DNA from 4 places in the Geodermatophilus sp. SYSU D00815 genome. Region 3 is predicted to be linked to each of the others. Evidence: riboswitches for the same ligand, from Rfam matches in the RefSeq annotation. Region 3 holds a riboswitch; each other region holds the start of a gene.

Region 1 (3,770 bases), on a different contig from region 3:
CTCGGCCGAGGGCAGCAACCACGGCTACGACACCGTCGACCACGCGCACGTCGACGAGTCCCGCGGCGGGCAGGAGGGGTTCGACCGGTTCGTCGCGGCGCTGCACGAGCACGGGCTGGGCCTGGTGCTGGACCTGGTGCCCAACCACATGGGGGTCGCCGACCCGGCCGCCGCGCCGTGGTGGTGGGACGTGCTGCGGCACGGCCGCGACAGCGCGCACGCCGCCGCGTTCGACATCGACTGGGACTTCGGCGGCGGCAGGGTCCGCATCCCCGTCCTGGGGTCGGCGGACGACGTGGAGAAGCTGGAGGTGGTCGACACCCCCGACGGCCCGGAGCTGCGGTACTACGACAACCGGTTCCCGATCGCCCCGGGCACCGGCAGCGGCACGCCGCAGGAGGTGCACGCCCGCCAGCACTACGAGCTGGTCGACTGGCGCCGCGCCGACGACGACCTCAACTACCGCCGGTTCTTCGCGATCAACACCCTCGCCGGCCTCCGGGTGGAGGACCCGGAGATCTTCGACGCGACGCACGAGCTCGTGCTGCGCTTCGTCCGGGAGGGCAAGGTCGACGGGCTGCGCATCGACCACCCCGACGGCCTGGCCGACCCCAAGGGCTACCTCGACCGCCTCGCCGCGGCGTCGGACGGGCGCTGGACCGTCGTCGAGAAGATCCTCGAGCCCGGCGAGGACCTCCCGGAGAGCTGGGCGACGGCCGGCACGACCGGCTACGACGCGCTCGCCGAGGTGGACGACGTCCTGGTCGACCCGGCCGGCGAGGCCGCGCTGACCGCCCTGGACACCGAGCTGGCCGGGCACCCGGTCGACTACGCGCGGCTGGTGCACGACTGCAAGCGCGAGGTCACCGACGGCATGCTCGGCTCGGAGGTCGCCCGCCTCCAGCGGGTGGTCGGCGACCTGGCGGGCGTGGACGGCGCCCAGGTCCGCGAGGCGCTCGCCGAGCTGCTGGCGTCGTTCCCGGTCTACCGCAGCTACCTGCCCGACGGCCGGGAGCACCTCGACACCACCGTGGCCGCGGTGCGCGACCGGCGGCCCGACCTGGTGGCCGCCGTCGATGCGCTGCACCCGGTGCTGTCCCAGGCCGGCACCGAGGCTGCCACCCGGTTCGAGCAGACCAGCGGACCGGTCATGGCCAAGGGCGTGGAGGACTCCGCCTACTACCGGTGGGCGCGGTTCGTGGCGCTCAACGAGGTCGGCGGCGACCCCGCGCGGTTCGGCAGCACCGTGGCGGAGTTCCACGAGGCGCAGCAGCGGCGGCTGGCGCGCCGGCCGGCGTCGATGACCACGCTGTCGACGCACGACACCAAGCGCAGCGAGGACGTCCGCGCGCGGCTGGCCGTGCTCGCCGAGATCCCGACCGAGTGGGCGCAGCTGGTGCGGGGCCTGCTGGCCCGGCACCCGCTCGCCGACCGGGCGCTGGCGCACCTGGTGTGGCAGAACCTGGTGGGCGCCTGGCCGCTGTCGCGGGACCGGGCGCACGCCTACGTCGAGAAGGCGGCCCGCGAGGCCGGCACGTCGACGACGTGGACCAACCCGGTGCAGGCGTTCGAGGAGCAGCTGCACGCGCTGGTCGACGCGGCCTTCGACGACGAGGGCACGCACCGCGAGATCGAGGCCTTCGTCGCCCGGATCACCCCCTACGGCCGGTCGAACTCCCTGGCGCAGAAGCTGCTGCAGCTGACCATGCCCGGCGTCCCCGACGTCTACCAGGGCACCGAGCTGTGGGACCTCTCGCTGGTCGACCCCGACAACCGTCGCCCGGTCGACTACGACCGGCGCCGGCAGCTGCTGGCCGCGCTGGACGGCGGCGAGGTGCCGGCCGTGGACGACGCCGGCGCGGCCAAGCTGCTGGTGGTCTCCCGCACCCTCCGCGCCCGTCGGGACTCCCCCGGGTGGTTCGCCGGTTACGAGCCGGTCGCGGCGACCGGGGCGGCGGCCGACCACGTGGTCGCCTTCGACCGCGGCGGCGCGGTGACGGTGGCGACCCGCCTGCCGGTGGGGCTGGAGGCGGCCGGCGGCTGGGGCGACACCGCGCTGCGGCTGCCCACCGGCGCCTGGCGCGACCTGCTCACCGGTACCCGGGTGGTCTCCGACGCCGCCGGGGCGCCGGTCCGCGAGGCCCTCACCCGTCTTCCCGTGGCCCTGCTCACCCGCGACCCAGGGTGACGTGCCCGGTGCGGATCGCTGCTCCGCGCCTGGCGCGTCGCCGACACGCCGACGACACTCCCGGGAACCGGCGGGTCCGGGAGGCCGCCACCCCGGCGGGCTCCCTACGGTTCGCCGCGTGCCCGGGCCTCCCTCGGCCGGGCTCCAGGCGCCGGCCCGCCCAACCCCGTCCACCGGTCGCCTGTCCCTCGGAACAGCCCACGGACGGGGGCGGGGGAACCACGTTCGACGTCCGCAGCGACGTCTGGGGGTGAAGCCGCCGCGCGCGGCCGGGCACACCGATCGCCCGAACCCGACAGCTCACCTCGTCGGCGGGGATCGGAGGAAACATGTCCCAGCACGTCCTGCCCCGGCACCGCCGTGTCCGCCGCCTGCTGTGCGGTGGTGCGCTGGCCCTGGGCACCGCGGTGGGGAGCATCGCCCTCGCCGCGCCGGCGTCGGCCGCGACGCACGACTGGAGCGGCGTCGCGCAGTGCGAGTCCGGGGGGAACTGGCACATCAACACCGGCAACGGCTACTACGGCGGCCTGCAGTTCGCCCAGGCCACCTGGGAGGGGTACGGGGGCGGGCAGTACGCCCCCCGGGCCGACCTGGCCACACCCGCGGAGCAGATCGCGGTGGCCGAGAAGGTGCTCGTCGGCCAGGGGATCGGCGCCTGGCCCACCTGCGGCAAGTACCTGCGCAGCGGCTCGACCCCGGCGGCGTCCAGCGCGGCGGCGGCGGGGTCGTCGGCGTCCTCGGGCTCGTCGCAGGGGTCGTCGTCCGGCGGCTCGTACGTGGTGCGTGCGGGTGACACGCTCGGGAAGATCGCGGCCAGGCACGGCATGAGCTGGCGCCAGCTCTGGGCCCAGAACAAGGCCTCCGTCCCCGACCCGCACCGGATCTACGTCGGGCAGCGCCTCCACGTCTGAGGCGGCCGCGTCCGGGTGCCCGGCCGGTTCCCGCCGGCCGGGCACCCGGCGTCCCGGCACGGGGACGCCGGAGGCGAGGTCGCGCGGTCAGAACTCTCCCGGGCGCCGCGGTTGGGCCGCCCCGGCGCGGGCATGATCGGCCCGATCCCGTCCCACCGCCCCCTCGGAGGCCCTCCGCGATGTCCGCACCCGTCGAGTTCTCCGTCTGGGCGCCGCTCCCCCAGCGCGTGCGCCTGCAGGTCGACGGCGCCGTCCACGACATGACCCGGGACGACGACGGCTGGTGGCGGGCCGAGGTCGAGGCGGGCCCGGAGGCGGACTACGGGTTCCTGCTGGACGACGACGACACCCCCCGGCCCGACCCCCGGTCGCGGCGCCAGCCCGAGGGCGTGCACGGGCTCTCCCGCCGGTTCGACCCGGCCGCGTACTCGTGGGGCGACGGCGCGTGGACCGGCCGGCCGCTGGCCGGCGGCGTCGTCTACGAGATGCACGTCGGCACCTTCACCCCGGAGGGCACCCTCGACGCCGCTGTCGACAAGCTCGGCCACCTCGTCGACCTCGGCGTCGACTTCGTGGAGCTGCTGCCGGTCAACGCGTTCAACGGCACGCACAACTGGGGCTACGACGGCGTCCTCTGGTACGCCGTGCAGGAGACGTACGGCGGCCCGGCC
Region 2 (3,770 bases), on a different contig from region 3:
GCGCGGCCGGCCGCAAGGCGTGGGCCGACGCCGTCGGGGTGGTCCCGGTCGCCTCGTTCACCGTGACCAAGCTGCGCTGGCTGGCCAGCGAGGAGCCGGCGAACGCCGCCCGCACCGCCGCCGTCTGCCTGCCGCACGACTGGCTCACCTGGCGGCTGGCCGGCGCGCCGTCGCTCGACGCGCTGGTCACCGACCGCGGCGACGCCAGCGGCACCGGCTACTGGTCGGCGGCGACGGGCGAGTACCGGCTCGACCTGCTCGAGCAGGGGCTGGGCCGGCGCGCGGGCGTGCCACGGGTGCTCGGCCCGGCGGAGCGGGCCGGCACGACCACCGGCGGCGCCGTGCTGGGGCCGGGCTCCGGCGACAACGCCGCCGCGGCGCTGGGGCTCGCGGCCGAACCGGGCGACGTCGTCTGCTCGATCGGCACCTCCGGCGTCGTCGACATGGTGACGACCGAGCCGGTGGCCGACCCCAGCGGCACGGTGGCCGGGTTCGCCGACGCCACCGGCCACTTCCTGCCGCTGATCGCCACGCTCAACGCCGCCCAGGTCCTCGACGCCACCGCCCGCCTGCTCGGTGTCGACCACGCCGAGCTGTCCCGGCTGGCGCTGTCGGCGCCGCCCGGCGCGGGCGGGCTCGTGCTCGTGCCCTACCTGGAGGGGGAGCGGACGCCGAACCGGCCCGACGCCACCGGCGCGCTGCACGGGCTGACCCAGGCGACCGCCGACCGCGCGCACCTGGCGCGGGCCGCGGTCGAGGGGTTGCTCTGCGGGCTCGCCGACGGGCTGGACGCCGTCGCCGCCGGCGGCACGCCGGTGCGCCGGGTGTTCCTCATCGGCGGTGGCGCGCAGTCGGAGGCGGTGCGCCGGATCGCCCCCGCCGTCCTGGGCGTGCCGGTGCTCGTGCCCCCGGCGTCGGAGTACGTCGCCGACGGCGCGGCGCGGCAGGCGGCCTGGGTGCTGGCCGGCGGGAGCACCCCGCCGCAGTGGCCGGCGCCGGGCACCGAGGTGCACGAGTCCGATCCGGTGCCGTTCGTGCGCGAGCGGTACGCCGAGGTCCGGGAGCTCACGGCGGCGCGGCAGACGTCCTAGACATCTGTTGCGGAACCGTTCCGCACGCCGCATGCTGTCGGCGGGCGGGGCCCCGGGGCGTGCTCTCGGGTGCGCCCCGCCCGCCAGACGTCGGGCGCGCGGGTTTCGGCCCCTCCCGTCCGGGGCACAGGGGTGCGCGAACCGGCCCCGGCGTGGTCGTGAAGTCCCCGCGCCGGGGCCGTGTGGTCCTCCTCCCTCTCGGGGATGCCGGCCTCCGGGCAGATCAGCGCCGGAAGGCCACGTGCACGTGGTCCATGTGGTTGGCGGTGGGGGAGCCTCGGTCTGCCATGGCCCGCCACCCGGAGCCACCGACGACGTGGATCCGCTGCTGCCAGATCACGTACTCGACCTTCATCCGGGCCGCGTTGGCGATCACGTAGGCGGCCACCGCGTCACCCTTGGCCCGGTCGCCGTAGACCATGAAGTCGGCCGCGAGCTGCTGGGTGGGGGAGTGGCCGGGGCGGGTGAGCACGGTCGTCACCCCGTGCTGCTGGGCGACCTCGGCGACCACCGGCCGGACGTGGGGAGCCCAGGCGCTGTAGGCGGTGGAGCTGGCGGTCGGCGCGCCGGAGAGGCCGGTTGCAGCGACCGCAGCCGGCGCGGCCGCGGGCGGCGGCGCCGGGGCCGGGGCCGGAGCAGGGGTGGCCTCCTGCGACCAGCCTCCCGACCGGCCGCCCCACTGGCCGTCGCCTCCCCGGTCGCCCCGGTGACGGTCGGCCTGGGCGACCGACTGCCCTGCCATGGTGAAGGCGAGGGCCAGGGTGCAGGCGAGGAGGCTCCGCAGCGCCCGGCGCCGGACGGCGGGGAGCCTCCCGGTCTCGCGGCGGGATCGGGGGCTGAGGTGATCGGTCCTGATGTCCATGGAGGTGTGCTCCTGGTGAGGGTCGCCGGTCGCCCGTCGGCGCGGACCTCGGGGCGACGCGTGCGGGTGTGCGCCTTCGCGCGAAGGCTGGTGACGGCCGGTCCAGCTCCCGGGCGCACGACACCCACCGGCGCGCCCACCGCCCCCACGGGCGGCGCGCGGTCCGGTACGACGCTGGGTGGGTCCCAGCCACGGGTGCGGTGCGGTCGCTGTGCCGGCTCAGGTGCGCAGCGAGACGCCGCGGCACTGCCGGCGGCGGTTGCTCGCGGGCGCGGGAAGGGCCCGTGGGCGCACCGTGCGGTGGGTTCTCCGTTCTCCCGTGGTCGCCTACCGGGTTAGCTGACGGGTTCGGGCGGGGAGGCGCCCTACCCGCCGGTCCGAGCCAGGCTCGGCCGGCGGGACTCACCCCACTGAGGACACGGGTCCCCGGTTCGGGCCCACCGCGGCGGGCACGATTCGGCGGCATCCGGTCGGGCTCCCCGGCGGGGACGAGACGACCGGCCGGACGCACCGACCGTAGGACCGTCCCCGGTGAGCGACAATCGGAGGGGGACGCGATCCGGGCGGATCCGTCCGGTGCCGCCCGCCGGGGATCCGGTCCCCGTACTGGTCAAGGCCGCAGGGCCGGGGACACGCGGGCGCCGAGAAAATTTCTCGGGACCGCACCGTGCGCTCCGACGCCGGCGGGCCGCGGACCCGGCCGGCTCAGGCGCTCGGGGTCGGCACCTGCTGGTCGGCCGGCGTCGCCAGCGCGAGCACCGCGCGCACCGCGTCGGGCAGCGGACCGTCCGGCGCGTCGAGCCAGTGCGCGGTCGCGACGCGCACCGTGGTCAGGAAGGTGGCCGCCAGCACGCGGCCCCGCAGCGCGGCGTCGGGGCCGGTCAGGCGCCCGGAGACCTCGGCGGCCAGCTCGTCCTCGATGGCGGTGTACGCGGCCACCTGGTGCGGCACGAGGCCGGGGGAGCGGCGCACCCGCCGGCGCAGCGCCAGCCAGGCCGGGTCGGGGTCGGCCTCGGCGGTCAGCCGCACCGCGGCGCGGGTGAGCGCCGTCCACGGCAGCTCGTCGGCGGGCTGCGCGCGCACGAGCTCCAGCAGCCGGCGCAGCCGCTCGGCGTCGCCGTGGAAGAGCGCCTCCTCCTTGCCGGAGAAGTAGTTCGAGAACGTCCGCCGGGAGACGCCGGCGGCGTCGGCGATGGCCTCCACGGTCACCGCCTCCGGCCCGTGCTCGGCGGTCAGCCGCAGCGCCGCCTCGTGCAGCGCCTGGCGGGTCGCCGCCTTCTTGCGCTCCCGCAGCCCCGTGGTGACGTCCTCCACCCGCCCGACGCTACGGCGCGGTGACTCACTTCTCAATGGGAAAACTTGCGCAACGCGCACTTACGGTACAGATTGCATGACGCAACCATTCTGCGGAGGGGGACGGTCGTGGACGCGGACACGCGCGGCCTGGCGCTCGGGTTGCGCGACCTGCTGCGCGTCACCCGCCTGATGAAGCAGCGGCGCCCCGGCGCCGGCAGCGTCCTGCCGGCCGGGCTGCTGCCGATCCTCACCCACGTCGACGAGTTCGCCGACGGCTGCCACGCCCGCGAGCTCGCCGCCCGGACCGCGCTCGACCCCTCGACGGTCAGCCGCGCCGTCGCCCAGCTCGTGGGCAACGGGCTGGTCGAGCGGCGGGCCGACCCGTCCGACGGCCGGGCCAGCGTCCTCGTGCTCACCGACGCCGGGCGCAGCGCCCTCGCCGACGCCAACCGCTGGTACGGCGAGCTGCTCGACCGGGCGCTCGCCGGCTGGACGCCGGCCGAGATCGGGGCGCTGGTCGC
Region 3 (3,770 bases):
ACCTCACGGCGCTGCGCCGGACCGCCTCGGGGCCGTACACGGTCGGTCGGGCGGCGCCGGTGGAGGACGCCGCGGCGGCGCTGGTGGCCGGTGGGGGAGCGGGCTTCCTCCCGCTGACCGAGGCGGCCACCACCGTCTTCCCCCCGCGCGCGGTGTCGGGGGAGGAGGCGCGGGCCCTCGTCTTCGGCCGGCGCATCCCGGCCACCGGGGCGCCCGGCCTGCACGCCGCGATCGACCCCGGCGGCCGGCTGGTGGCGCTGGTCGAGGACGCCGGCCGCACGGCCCGCGTCGCGGTCGGCTTCCCGCCGGCTGGCTAACCTCGCGGGCGTGACCCTCGACGAACGGCTGGCCGCGCTGCACGAGCAGCTGGCGCCCCTGCCCGGGGTGCTGGTCGCCTTCTCCGGCGGCGTGGACTCCGGGGTGCTGCTGGCCGCCGCCGTCCGCGCGCTCGGCGCCGGCCGCGTGGTCGCCGCGACCGCCGTGTCGCCGAGCCTGCCGGCCGCCGAGCGGGCCGGCGCGGCGGCGTTCGCCACCGGGCTCGGCGTCCGGCACGAGCTGCCGCGCACCGACGAGCTGTCGCGGCCCGGCTACGTGGCCAACGCCGGCGACCGCTGCGCGTTCTGCAAGACCGAGCTGGTCGACGTGCTCCGGCCGCTGGCCGCCCGGCTCGGCATCGCCGACGTCGTCACCGGCACCAACGCCGACGACGTCGTGGCCGGCTTCCGCCCGGGCATCCGGGCCGCCGCCGACCGCGGGGCCTGGGCGCCGCTGGCCCGGGCCGGGCTCACCAAGGACGACGTCCGGGCCGCCGCCCGCCGCTGGGGGCTGGCCCTCGCCGACAAGCCGGCCGCGGCCTGCCTGGCCAGCCGGATCGCCTACGGCGTCCCGGTCACCGCCGGGGGGCTGGCCCGCGTCGAGGCGGCCGAGGCCGCGCTGCGCGCCGCGCTCACCGCGGCCGGCCTGCCGGTGCGCGACCTGCGCGTGCGGGACATGGGCGACGACGTCGCCCGGGTGGAGGTCGACGCCGCGCTGGTCCCCGAGGTGCGGGCGCGCCCCGGGCTGCTGGCCGCCGTCGGCGGGTTCGACCGGGTCGAGCTCGACCCGCGTGGCTTCCGGTCCGGCTCGATGAACGAGCTGCTGCCCGATCCCGTCCGCCACCGCTGAACGCGCGAACGGCCCCCACCCCGCGTGGGGGTGGGGGCCGTTCGCGCGGCGCCGGTCGGTCAGCCGGCGTAGTTCACGTGCACGTGGTCGAAGTGGTTGGCCGTGGCGCTGCCCCGGTCCTCCATCGCCTTCCACGCGCCGTCCGGCGACGTGATGATCCGCTGCTGCCAGATGATGTACTCGACGCCCAGCTCGGCCCAGTGGTCGATGTGGTACTGGGCGATGGCGTCGCCCAGCGCGGCGTCGGACATGACCATGTAGTCCAGCGCCAGACCCGACGGGTGGCCGTTCGGGTCGACCGCGCTGCCGCGGGTGCCGCCGAGGGTGATGCCGGCGGCGCCCGGGACGTTGCTGACCACGTTGTCGGCCGCGGCCTGCACCTGCGACTTGATGGCGCCGGCGGTGTTGGTGATCGTCGCGGTCACGGCGGCCGGCGCGGGGGCCGGAGCCGCGGCCGCGGCCGGGGCGGGCGCCGGGGCGGCAGCGGCCGGCGCCGAGTCGCCGACCGTGCCCGTGCTGGCGGGCGCGGTCTGCGCGGTGATGTCGACCGACAGCACCTGACCCGGGAAGATCAGGTTCGGGTTGCCGCCGATGACGTCGACGTTGCGCTGGTACAGGTCGCGCCACTGCTGCTGGTGGGCGGCGGCGATCTTCGCGACCGTGTCGCCGCGGACGACGGTGTAGTCGCCCGCGGGGGCGGCCTGCTGGCCCTGGTCGTCGGCCTGCTCGGCGGGAGCCGCCTCGGCGGCGGGCGCCGGGGCCGCCTCCGGAGCGGGGGCGGGCGCCTCGGCCGCGGCCGGGGTGGTGCCCTCGGTCAGGTTCTTGCCGCACGTCGGCCAGGCGCCGATGCCCTGCCCGGCGAGGACCTTCTCGGCGATGTCGATCTGCTGGGCCGGGGTGGCCAGGTCGGCGCGGGCGGCGTAACCGGTCCCGCCGAACGCCTCCCAGGTCGACTGGCTGAACTGCAGCCCGCCGTAGTAGCCGTTGCCGGTGTTGATGCTCCAGTCGCCGCCGGACTCGCACTGGGCGACGCCGGTCCAGTCGTGGGTGGTGGACGCCTGCGCGGGCGAGCTGAAGACGCCCAGCCCGACGACGGTGGCACCCGCGGCCACCGGGGCCTTGGCGAGAGCCTTCTTGGTGCGGACATAGCGGGGCGCGCGATGCTTTGCCATGGGATTGGGTCTCCGATCACCGCCGGCGAGGTGAGCTGTCGGGTTCGGGCGATCGGTGCCCGGCCGCGCGACGCGGCTTCACCCCCAGGCGCGCCCCCCGCGCGCCGCAAAAACGTGGGTCCCCCACCCCTGCCCTGAAAGCTGATCCGGATGGCGGCCGGTGGGCAGGGTTTGGCGGACCGGCGAGCCACGCTCCTGTTTGCTGAGCGCACACAAAACGCTACGAGTGGTTATGTGGATTGTCGCCGTGACGCCGGTCACAGGCGGGTTTCAGTGCTGGTCGTGGCGGGGTGGCGTGACGCGCGTCGCGCCCCGGCCCAGCGCCCCCGCGACACCGCCCGCACGCCCCGCTGCACCCCCGGCCGACGGCGAACCCGCAGGTCGGCGGCCCGCGGTCAGCCACGCGAGGCCGGTGCACGGCACGGGCCGTGTCCGCGCCCCCGCCCGGTGCCCGCCGGGCGCGGCGGTCACGCCGGCCGGCCGCCGGCGGCCGAGCGGGCGATCCGCGCGGCGGCCACCCCCGCGCCGAAGCCGTTGTCGATGTTCACGACCAGCACCCCCGGCGCGCAGGCGGTGAGCATGGTCAGCAGCGCGGCCAGCCCCTCGAACGCCGCGCCGTAGCCCACCGAGGTGGGCACCGCCACGACCAGCCGGTCGGTCAGCCCGGCCACGACGCTGGGCAGGGCGCCGTCCATGCCGGCGACGACGACCACGACGTCGGCCGCGGCGACGTCCGGGGCCACCGCGAGGACCCGGTGCACGCCGGCCACGCCGACGTCGTCGACCCGCCGGGCCCGCACGCCGCAGGCGGCCAGCGTCGCCGTGACCTCGGCCGCGACCGGGCCGTCGGAGGTCCCGGCGGTGAGCACCAGGACGTCCCCGGACGGTTCCGGCAGCTCGCCGACGAAGACGCAGCGGGCCTCCTCGTCGACCACGGCGTCGGGCCAGCGCGCCAGCACGGCCGCGGCCGTGGTCGCGTCGACCCGCGTGGCCCACGCCAGCGGGGCGCCGGCGTCGAGCAGGCCGGCGAGGCACGCCACCGTCTGCTCCGGGGTCTTGCCGGCGGCGTAGACCACCTCGGGGGTCCCGGTCCGCCCGGCCCGGTCGACGTCGAGGCGGGCGAACCCCAGGTGTGCCGTGCGCTGCGCGTCCACGCGTAGAGCATGCGGGATTGATCACCTGCCGCGCCGGGAAGGGGAGCGGCCATGAGCATCGTGAAGATCAACGCGATCACCGTGCCCAAGGACAAGCAGGAGCGCTTCGAGGAGCGCTTCCGCGGCCGGGCGGGGGCGGTCGAGGAGACCGAGGGCTTCGAGTGGTTCGAGCTGCTGCGCCCCCAGGAGGGCACCGACCAGTACCTCGTCTACACGCGGTGGAGCAGCGAGGAGGCCTACCGGGCCTGGGAGAGCGGCCAGGACTTCGCCCGCGCTCACC
Region 4 (3,770 bases), on a different contig from region 3:
GACCCGGTCGAGCTCGGCTGGGTGTTCTTCGCCTGGGGCCTGCTCGTGGCGTTCTTCTCGATCGTCGGCGCCCCGCGGCTGCAGGCCCGCTTCGGCACCGCGCCCTCGCTGTACGGCGCCCTCGGCCTGTTCGCCGTCCTGCTGCTGCTCATCGGGCTGTTCACCGACACCCGCTGGGCGCTGATCACCTGCGTGGTCGCCTCCGGCGCCGTCGTCGGCATCAACAACACCCTCACCACGCAGGCGGTCATGCTGGTGGCCCCGGTCGAGCGGCCGGTCGCGTCGGCCGCCTACGGGTTCGTGCGGTTCATCGGCGGCGGGCTGGCCCCGTTCGTGGCCGGGAAGATGGTCGACGCCTGGGACATCCACGTGCCCTTCGTCGTCGGGGCCGTCGCCGTCGCGCTCGGCGTCGCCGTCCTCGCCACCGGCCACCGGATGCTCGCCCGCGCCGACGCCGACCTCGCCACGGCCGGGCACGGCAGCCCCGACGACGTCGCCGGGGAGGTGGCCGACGAGTTCGGCGGCGCCCCGGGCGCCGTCGACGAGGAGCGTCACGCCGTGCGCCCCTGACCGACCCTCGCCTACGGTGACGGCGCAGGCGCAGGCGGCGGGAGGACGGCGATGACCTCGACCGACGAGCGGCCCCGGGTGCTCACTCAGGTCGACGGCGACGTCTGGCGGATCACGCTGGACCGCCCCGAGTCGGGGAACGCCCTCGACCCGGCGCTGGCCCGGCAGCTCGCCGCCGCGCTGCGCGACCGGCCGGAGCCGACGCGGGCGGTGCTGCTGCTGGCCAACGGGCCGCGGTTCAGCGTCGGCGGCGACATCTCCTACTTCTCCGCCGCCGAGGACCCCGGCGCCCAGGTCGGGCAGCTGGCGCACGACTGGCACGAGGTCGTCCGCCTGCTCCTGCGCTGCCCGGTGCCCGTCCTGGCCGGGGCGCAGGGCTCCGTCGCCGGCGCCGCGGTGGGCCTGATCGGGGCCTGCGACATCGTGGTCTGCGGCCGCTCGGTCAAGATCCGGCCCGCCTACCTCGGCATCGGGTTCTCCCCCGACGGCGGCTCCTCGTGGGCGCTGACCCGCGCCCTCGGCGCCCCGCTGGCGCTGGACCTGCTGCTCACCGACGGCGCGCTCAGCGCCGCCGAGGCGCACACCTTCGGCCTGGTCAGCCGCCTGGTCGAGGACGAGGACCTGCACGCCGAGGCGATCGCCCTGGCGCACCGCGTGGCCGCGGGCCCGGTGCGGGCCATGGTCCGCACCCGCTCGCTGGTGCGGCAGGCCGCCGTCCGCACCCTCGACGAGCAGCTCGACGAGGAGGCGCGGCTGATCGCCGAGTCCGCGGCCGACCCGGAGGGCCGGGAGGGCGTGCGGGCCTTCCTCGAGAAGCGGGCACCCGACTTCCGCGGCGCGGTCTAGCGCCTCAGCACCCGCCCAGCGAGATCCCCCGCGCGGTCAGCCACGGCACCGGGTTCTGCCGGTCGGCGTAGAGCCCGCCGTTGTGCACCTCGAAGTGCAGGTGCGGCCCGGTCGACTGGCCCTTGTTGCCCACCTCGGCGATCTGGGTGCCGGCCGACACCACCTGCCCGGCGCTGACGAAGAACCGGTTGACGTGGCCGTAGAGGGTGATCGAGCCGTCGCCGTGCTGGACGTAGACGGCCTGGCCGAAGCCGTTGGCGGCCCCCGCGTGCAGCACGGTGCCACCCTCCGGCGCGTACACGGGGGTGCCGATCGGGGCGGCGATGTCGACGCCGTAGTGCATGGAGCCCCAGCGCGCGCCGTAGCAGGAGGTCACCCGCCCGACCGTCGGCGGCACGGCACCGCCACCGGCGGCCGCGGCCGCGACCGACTGCGCGGCGGCCTCGGCCTGCTCGGCCTCGGCCTCCTGCTGCTGCTGGTAGGCGGCGTCCGGGTCGCGGGAGCCCGTGGCGGCCAGCAGCGCGATCTCGGCCTCCCGCAGGTCGGCCTCGTGCGCGGCCTTCTCGGCCTGCGCCTCGTCGTAGGACCGCTGGGCCTCGGCCAGCCGGCCCAGCGCCTCCTGCTCGGCGCTCGCCGCGTCGCGGGCCACGGCGTCCCGCTGCGCCACGGCCTCGCGCGCGGCTCGGTCGGCCTGCTCCTGCCGGTCCTCGACGGCCTCGTACCGGGCCAGGGTGGCGGCGCGCTCGTCGCTGAGCAGGTCGAGGGTGACCGCGCGCTGGAGCACCTCCCCGGGGCCGCCCTCGCCGAGGAAGGCCGCGGCGGAGCCGAGCGCCGAGTCACCCATGTAGCTGCGCCGGCCCAGCTCGGCGACGTCGTCGCGGGTCTCGGTCACGTCGGCGCTGGCCGCGGCGAGCTCGGCGGCGGCCGCCTCGGCGGCGGCCTGCGCCTCGGTGAGCGCGGCCTGGGCCTGCAGGCTGGCGTCGGAGGCGGCCTCGGCCTCGACCGTGAGCCGCTGCAGCTCCGTCTCGGCGGCGGCGACCAGCGTCGTCAGCCGGGCCACCTCGGCCGCTGCGGCGCGCGCGTCGTCGGCGGGCGCGGCCTGCGCCGGTCCGCCCGACAGCAGGACGGCGAGGCTCACGGCGACGGCCACGACCCCGGACTGCTGGGTCCGGGAGCGGCGCTTCTCGGTGTTCGGGGCAGGTCGGTGCGGGTACTGCGGGGTCGCCAAGTCCGGCGGGCTCCTTCTTCCTCGCCGCCTACCGGGTTAGCTGACGGGTTCGGGCGGGAAGACGCCCTACCCGCGCGCCCCCGTGCGCGCAGGATTCACCCCAGGGGATCCATGGGTCCCCGGTCCGACCCGAGGGCCGGTTCGGCGGGGCCGGCCGGTGCCCCGACGGGGTGCCGAGGCGTGCTGCGGCCGGACCGCCGGGAAGGCTACCCGAGATCACGGGCAGGTCACGAACCGGCTGCTCGCGCCCCACAGGCCCCACGGGTTCGCCCGGACCACGGTCCCCCGCGGCGGGAGGAGGTCGCGTCCGGGGGCGACGGGCCCGGAACGCGACGACGCCGCCGGGGCGGGTGCCCCGACGGCGTCGGCGGAAGGGTGGAGCTGAGGGGATTTGAACCCCTGACCCCCTCGATGCGAACGAGGTGCGCTACCGGACTGCGCCACAGCCCCTCGGACGAACAGAGTACCGGCCGAGGACTCCGGCGCCGCGACCGGGGCGGCGCCGGAGCGTCGCCTCAGCCGTTGACGACCCGGGCCGGGCGGTACTCGTCGATGTCGGCGAAGCCGATGTCGTCGTCGTCCAGGCCCACGACCGCGCTGTTCTGCCAGCCGGCCGGGGCCGCGGTGCGGGCGGCCACGACCCGGCCGGGCCGCAGCGGGTGCACCGGGGCCAGCGGGAGGCTGGGGTGCGGCAGGGAGGGCAGCGCCTCCTGCGCCTCCGTCCGGTGCCCGGCCACCGCGGCGACCGGGGCCGGCCGGCGCTCGGGCGCCGGCCGCCGCGCGGGCGCGGGGCGGGCGGTGGAGCCGAGGAACGCCTCCCGGGCGGCCTGGCGGGCTGCCCGGCGGGCGGCCAGCCGCTCGCGGCGGGCGACCCGCCGCAGCACCAGCACGTAACCGACGACGGCGAGGTCGAGCAGCGCCTGCGCCGGCCACACCCAGGGGTTGACCAGCAGCGCCCCGGCGAGCGCCAGCACCGCCAGCACGACGAGGGAGCCGAGGGTCCGCCGGCGCAGCTTGTGCACGTCGACCTTGAGCTCGCCGCTGGTGCGCAGCGCCTCCCGGTCGATGGCCACCCGCTCGGTGTCGGCCGCGACCACGGGGTCCACGCTGCGCCGGCGCTTCAGCG

What was found. Region 3 has a riboswitch for cyclic di-AMP ahead of ACI78S_RS21480 (transglycosylase family protein). Riboswitches for the same ligand answer to the same signal wherever they lie in the genome.
Region 1: linked by a shared signal. The riboswitch ahead of ACI78S_RS13540 (transglycosylase family protein) and the one ahead of ACI78S_RS21480 (transglycosylase family protein) in region 3 are both predicted to bind cyclic di-AMP.
Region 2: linked by a shared signal. The riboswitch ahead of ACI78S_RS08310 (hypothetical protein) and the one ahead of ACI78S_RS21480 (transglycosylase family protein) in region 3 are both predicted to bind cyclic di-AMP.
Region 4: linked by a shared signal. The riboswitch ahead of ACI78S_RS01850 (peptidoglycan DD-metalloendopeptidase family protein) and the one ahead of ACI78S_RS21480 (transglycosylase family protein) in region 3 are both predicted to bind cyclic di-AMP.

What each region holds. Positions count from the first base shown of each region.
Region 1 covers NZ_JBJGYO010000010.1:88,313-92,082, forward strand. Annotated here, with positions in the region: gene treY (malto-oligosyltrehalose synthase) at 1-2,188, shown strand, start outside; cyclic di-AMP (ydaO/yuaA leader) riboswitch at 2,357-2,517, shown strand; gene ACI78S_RS13540 (transglycosylase family protein) at 2,518-3,099, shown strand; gene treZ (malto-oligosyltrehalose trehalohydrolase) at 3,279-3,770, shown strand, end outside.
Region 2 covers NZ_JBJGYO010000005.1:189,092-192,861, reverse strand. Annotated here, with positions in the region: gene xylB (xylulokinase) at 1-1,091, shown strand, start outside; gene ACI78S_RS08310 (hypothetical protein) at 1,315-1,953, opposite strand; cyclic di-AMP (ydaO/yuaA leader) riboswitch at 2,263-2,425, opposite strand; gene ACI78S_RS08305 (TetR/AcrR family transcriptional regulator) at 2,659-3,267, opposite strand; gene ACI78S_RS08300 (MarR family winged helix-turn-helix transcriptional regulator) at 3,376-3,770, shown strand, end outside.
Region 3 covers NZ_JBJGYO010000027.1:48,569-52,338, forward strand. Annotated here, with positions in the region: gene truB (tRNA pseudouridine(55) synthase TruB) at 1-317, shown strand, start outside; gene larE (ATP-dependent sacrificial sulfur transferase LarE) at 328-1,164, shown strand; gene ACI78S_RS21480 (transglycosylase family protein) at 1,224-2,336, opposite strand; cyclic di-AMP (ydaO/yuaA leader) riboswitch at 2,342-2,489, opposite strand; gene larB (nickel pincer cofactor biosynthesis protein LarB) at 2,804-3,490, opposite strand; gene ACI78S_RS21490 (antibiotic biosynthesis monooxygenase family protein) at 3,542-3,770, shown strand, end outside.
Region 4 covers NZ_JBJGYO010000001.1:363,704-367,473, reverse strand. Annotated here, with positions in the region: gene ACI78S_RS01860 (MFS transporter) at 1-570, shown strand, start outside; gene ACI78S_RS01855 (enoyl-CoA hydratase/isomerase family protein) at 622-1,416, shown strand; gene ACI78S_RS01850 (peptidoglycan DD-metalloendopeptidase family protein) at 1,421-2,644, opposite strand; cyclic di-AMP (ydaO/yuaA leader) riboswitch at 2,656-2,801, opposite strand; tRNA gene ACI78S_RS01845 (tRNA-Ala) at 3,021-3,094, opposite strand; gene ACI78S_RS01840 (hypothetical protein) at 3,160-3,770, opposite strand, start outside.